2 linked regions of the Thiosulfativibrio zosterae genome follow. The protein of the gene in region 2 interacts with the protein of the main gene of each other region in a pairwise test. Links are inferred from orthologs where the notes say so. Each region holds a gene or a part of one and is shown on either strand. Other genes may lie near its edges.

Region 1 (2,857 bases), 440 kb from region 2 along the record:
GTGAATTAATTTGCAACTCAAGATTTTCTAAGCCTAATTTTTCCCAAAGGCGTGCAGACAAAGCAATCAACTCGGCATCCGCATCCACCGAAGCCAGCCCAAAAACTTCAACACCAAACTGGTTAAACTGGCGATAACGCCCTTTTTGAGGTCTTTCGTAACGGAACATCGGCCCCATATAAAACAGCTTTTGGATCTGGTTATGAGCCAAGCCGTTTTCAATCACGGCTCGAACACACCCTGCGGTTCCTTCTGGGCGCAGCGTCAAGCTGTCATTATTACGATCATTAAAAGTGTACATCTCTTTTTCGACAATATCGGTGACTTCCCCAATACTGCGACAAAATAATTCTGTTTTTTCGACAATCGGCAAACGAATAGATTGAAAACCATACTGCTGTAAAACGGCCTGTGCCGTTTCGGTTACAAAATCAAATGCGATTGCTTGTTGACCATGAATATCATTCATGCCGCGAATGGCTGATATTTGTGCCACCTGACTTCCTTTATGATAATTTTATCGCTCAGCTGAGCGTTTAACGCCTACCGTTTATCAGAAACTAAATCCCTGACAAAAGGCTGTAAATAATTAAAACCGCTATCACACCTATTAGCAGACTCAATAGGATTTTGGTGTTAGTCAACTTCATCAATTGAGAAGGCTGTTGACCAATGGTTTTTAAGCTGGATTCCAACTCGGGTTGACCTTGCAAATCAGCCTCATAAGGCTGCAGAGAAACCTCTAAGAGTTCTGCATAATTTCTTAAGTAGCCTCTTTGAAACGGTGTTAGCACGGTTAAATTCAGCGGCTCATTTTCAAACGCGGCTAAATGACGCTCTGCCACCTTTAGGGTTTCAGACACCTGAACCAATGAAAGCTTTTTTTGTAAGCGCGCTTTTTTTAAAGCCTCACTTAACCCACTAGACTCGATGCTTTCTGAAGATTCAATGCGTTCTGTCATAGTGTTTTTTTCCTTTTTTGGTGAAACAATCAGCTTAAAGCTTTTCTGCGGTTCTTTTGGTTCTGTCTTTGACCTTGCCAGCCAACTGTCCACAAGCGGCATCAATGTCATCGCCGCGGGTTTTTCTGACGGTACAATTTAACCCTGCCTGCATCAAAACATCTTGAAAGCGGTGAATGGCATTATTAGATGAACGCTGATATTGCGTGTTTGGAAAAGGATTAAACGGAATCAAATTCACTTTACAGGGCAAATCACCTAACAAAGCCACTAACTCATGCGCATGCTCTAAGCGATCATTAACCTGATCTAACATGACATATTCAACGGTCACGTGCTTTTTGCTATGGCCATCAGCAACATAATCATGCAAAGCGGGCATTAATTGCTCTAATGGATACTTCTGATTAATTGGGACCAAAATATCGCGCAGTGCATTATTGGGTGCATGTAATGAGATGGCCAAACTGACATCTAACTCTTCTTTAATCATGCCAATCGCAGGTACAACCCCTGAGGTACTGATGGTGACACGGCGTTTGGACAAACCATAAGCATTGTCATCCATCAAGATTCTGGCGCTTGGAAATGTATGGGTAACATTCAAAAGAGGTTCACCCATGCCCATAAAGACCACATTTGAAATAATGCGCTCTTCTTTGGGCTTACAACCTAAGGCTTTGTTTGCGACCCACATTTGCGCGATGATTTCCCAGTTTTCTAGGTTGCGGTTAAACCCCTGCTGACCCGTTGAGCAAAAAGTACACTCCAGAGCACAACCAACTTGAGAAGAAATACACAAAGTACCACGAGATTTTTCGGGGATAAAAACCGCTTCGACACAATTATGATTATCAACTTCTAGTAACCACTTTATCGTGCCATCTGCGGAACGCTGCTCTTCAATCAACTTTGGGGTGCGTATCACAGCTTTTTGCTGAAGTTTTTCTCTAAGCGCCTTACTTAAATTGCTCATTTCCTCAAAATCGCTCACGCCAAACTGATGAATCCACTTCATGACTTGGGTGGCACGAAAAGGTTTCTCTCCAATTTTGGTGAAAAACGCTTCCAAGGCTTGTCTATCCATACCGAGCAGGTCGACTTTATTTTCAAAAGTGACCGAACCTAGTGAAACTTCAGCAATACTCAACGCACAACAACCTTATCTTAAACACAATTCAGTTTGACTGAAAAAATAGCTGATTTCACGCGCCGCACTGGCTGGAGAATCTGAACCATGCACCGAATTCTCACGCATATTCAGCGCAAAATCTTTACGAATGGTTCCCATATCGGCTTTCTCTGGATTGGTTGCACCCATGATTTGACGATTTAAAGCGATAGCATTTTCTCCGGCCAAAACCTGAACCACTATCGGACCCGAAATCATATAAGCCACCAAAGGCTCGTAAAAATCTCTGCCTTTATGCTCAGCATAAAAACCTTCGGCTTGCGCTTGAGTTAATTGCAACATTTTGGAGGCAACCACTTTAAGACCTTGGGCTTCAAATCTACTGATAATTTGACCTGTCAAATTACGGCTAACCGCATCTGGCTTAATTATAGAAAAGGTGGTTTCTAACACGAGAACTCCCAAGAATTTTAAAAAACGCTATTTTAACAAGCTAACCAATAAATTGCAGAAAAACCACTCAAGTAAAATCTCAACGGCTAAAAACAAAAAAGCCCTGACTCTAGCAGGGCTCTTTTACCGGCAACAAGGTGTGTCAATTAAACCGTAAAGGATTCACCACAGCCGCAGCTGTCTTTGACATTGGGGTTATTAAATTCAAACCCTTCATTCAACAAACTCTCTTTGACATAATCGAGTTCCATACCATTCACATTAGTTAAGCTTTTTTTGTCAACCACCACCTTGACACCGAAGCTCTCAA
Region 2 (2,937 bases):
ACTGCCGGTATGATTTGGAAGTTGGTTAAATATGGCCTGCTGATGTTACTGTTACTCATCGTCACCATTCCTTTGCTCTTTATTCCACTGGTCAATGTGATTTGGTTTTGGATGCTCGGTTTTATGTTTTTTCGCTATTCAATCGTCTTAGATGTTGGGCAAGTCATTTTGCCTGAGCCGCTTTTCGAAAAACTTAAGCCTATGACCAACTGGGAACCCACCATGGCAGTGGGCATTTTGTTCGCCCTGAGTGTCTTCCCAATGGTGAGTTTTTTTGCGCCCGTGTTGGCTGTGATTGCTTTGTCACACTATTACTTAGACCAACTCTCTCTTGAAAGACCTAACCCTGCCGACATTTCGTAAAACCTACAAACGATAGCGCGCTATTGATTTTTAGATTGGAATTGCAAGCAGGCTAAAGCCTGCGCCCCAAAGAAAACAATTGTCAAAGGGGCGAAGGCTTTAGCCTTCCTGGATTTTTACCTCTAGCGTTCAAGTGCTTTTTCACTATTTATGACGCTTGTTATAAGGTCGCTTTTTAGGTTTGTATTTTTAAATAGGACTTTTGCCCCGCGCCCTTGTTACTTTTTGGCTCGCCCAAAAAGTAACCAAAAAGTCGACCCTCTCATCATTTCTATGCCCCTAAAACTCAGGACTGGAAAGTGGCGAACTCGCTTCGCTCAAACAGCGCCACTTTTTCTCCAGTCCTTTCGTTAAGGGGCATCACGAAATGATTCAAAGGGAACTCTGGATATTCTGACAGAGCAGTTTGTCCTTTCAGAAAAAAAGTGACAAGAGTGCAGGGCAAAATTTCAAGAAGGCTAAAGCCTTCGCCCCTTTGAAAACACCTCACTTCGGGGCGCAGGCTTTAGCCTGCCTTTGTCTTAAACAAAAAAGCCACTCTGTTGAGTGGCTCTTTAATGTGCTGATTTATTTCTTTTTAGGCTTGCTGGGCGCTTTGCCTAGGCGTTTGGCTTTGGCGGCGATTTTTTTCTTGTGGGGTTTCTTTTTGGTTTCTGCGGCTTTTTTAGGATTGACTTTAGGTTCTAATCCTTTGATCTTTGCCACAGGAATTTTTGTTTGTAAGTGGAATTCAATGCGCTGTAAGTGACGGTAATCATGGGCTTCAACTAGGTTTATGGCAATGCCCACGGCTTGCGCACGACCGGTGCGTCCGATGCGATGAATATAAACATCACCACGGAAAGGCAAGTCGTAATTGATAACATGGGTGATATTGAGTATATCTAGCCCTCGTGCCGCAACATCACTCGCAACCAATACTTTGATGCGACCTTGTTTAAAGCGGGTGGCCACATCTAAGCGTTTGGCTTGGTCGAGATCGCCATGCAGGGCGCTTGAGCTGATTTCTTGGGTTTGTAACCAATCACTTAATTCGATGGCGCGTTCTTTCTTATTGCAGAAAATAAGGGCGCTGACACAGCTTTCATCTTTTAATATGGCTAACAATAGCGCGTTTTTGTGGGTTTTATCATCTGCGTAATAAACCACCTGTTGAACTTGGCTGGATTGTTGGTTGGGCGCATCGACTTGAATAACGGCTGGTTCATCCAAAATCTCATTAGCAAAACGCTCTACCCCTGAGCCCGATAAGGTTGCTGAAAAACATGCGCCTTGAAAGTCGCCTGCAAAGGTATCCATAATGGCCGCCACATCTGGCCCTTGCCCCATGTCGAGCATGCGATCGGCTTCGTCGATAATGAGCATTTCAATGTCGCTTAAATCGATAGCGTCTTCGCCAACCATGCCGATTAAGCGTCCTGGGGTGGCGACGATGATGTCGGCAGGTCGTGTGAGGTGTGTTTTTTGTTTGGCTAGGTCAAAGCCCCCGGTGATGATGTTAGAGGTAATGTCGCAATGTACCCCCAGCTCTTTGACCACCTTGTGAATTTGAAAAGCCAGTTCACGCGTGGGCGCCAGCATTAAAATGCGGGCTTTGGTTTGATAAGCTGGGCTAGGATGGTCGAGCAAATATTGTAAAGCGGGCAATACAAACGCCGCGGTTTTTCCGGTGCCAGTGGCTGCACCCGCTAAAACATCCCGACCTTCGAGCATTTCAGGAATGGCGGCCGCTTGCACGGGCGTGGGTTTGTGAAAGTGGTTTTCTCTCAGGGCTTGCAATAAGGGTTCGTCTAGGTCTAGCTCATCAAATGTCATGCGTTTCTTCTTTAATAGATTATTCAGTGACTATTTTATAACAAGGCTCGTAGTGGGCATCGCCTAATTTCATGCGTTTTTGTTTAACAAAGTCTTTGAGCAGGTTATCCATCTCGCGCATGATTTCAGGGTCACCATGAATATGGAAAGGCCCTTTTTCGGCAACCATTTGCACCGCATCTTGTTTAACATTGCCGGCAACTATCGCTGAAAATGCTCGGCGCAGTTGGCTGGCGAGTAAATGGGGCGGTTGATCTCGATTGAGATTTAGAGCGGCTACATTTTCATGCGTTGGGTTAAAGGGTTGCTGCACTTCATAAGGAATGTGGAGTTTCCAGTTGAAATAATAGGCATCGCTGTTGTTTTTGCGGTATTCGCGAACGCGTTCAAAGCCATTGCTCATAAAATCAGCGAGTTCTTCAGGTTGTTCAATAAACACTTCAAATTTACTGCAAGCGCTTGCGCCCAGTGTCAGCTCAATAAAGCGTAAAACCGAGTCAAAATAGTTGCGATAACTTTCGGGTGCGGTAAAGGCCACAGGGAAAGGTAAGTTTTGGTTTTCTGGGTGCATCAAAATGGTGAGTAGATAGAGAATTTCTTCCATGGTCCCTGCACCACCCGGGAAGATAACAATGCCGTGCCCAAGGCGCACAAAGGCTTCAAGGCGTTTTTCAATGTCTGGGAAAATGGTCAACTCATTCACGATGGCATTTGGGGCTTCGGCAGCGATAATGCCAGGTTCGGTTAAACCGATATAGC

Evidence for each region. The genes of interacting proteins can lie anywhere in the genome.
Region 1: the proteins of THMIRH_RS01655 (region 2) and rlmN interact in binary tests that used the Escherichia coli proteins (3 or more experiments, as listed by UniProt). The link is inferred for Thiosulfativibrio zosterae from one-to-one orthologs.

What each region holds. Positions count from the first base shown.
Region 1 is NZ_AP021888.1:858,819-861,675, reverse strand. Bases 55-2,857 are described here. They hold rlmN (dual-specificity RNA methyltransferase RlmN), read right to left. Parts: upstream 2,113-2,857; coding sequence 997-2,112; downstream 55-996. Other genes in these bases: THMIRH_RS03665 (HesB/IscA family protein), read right to left, coding at 2,694-2,857; ndk (nucleoside-diphosphate kinase), read right to left, coding at 2,125-2,547; THMIRH_RS03680 (helix-turn-helix domain-containing protein), read right to left, coding at 561-962; hisS (histidine--tRNA ligase), read right to left, coding at 55-469. Outside these bases: more of hisS, read right to left, coding at 1-54.
Region 2 is NZ_AP021888.1:423,358-426,294, forward strand. What follows is about bases 55-2,937. They hold THMIRH_RS01655 (DEAD/DEAH box helicase), read right to left. Parts: upstream 2,179-2,937; coding sequence 931-2,178; downstream 55-930. Other genes in these bases: THMIRH_RS01650 (EI24 domain-containing protein), read left to right, coding at 55-363; ppnN (nucleotide 5'-monophosphate nucleosidase PpnN), read right to left, coding at 2,198-2,937. In the rest of the region: more of THMIRH_RS01650, read left to right, coding at 1-54. UniProt on the Escherichia coli protein: DEAD-box RNA helicase involved in the assembly of the 50S ribosomal subunit at low temperature. Exhibits RNA-stimulated ATP hydrolysis and RNA unwinding activity. Acts before DeaD.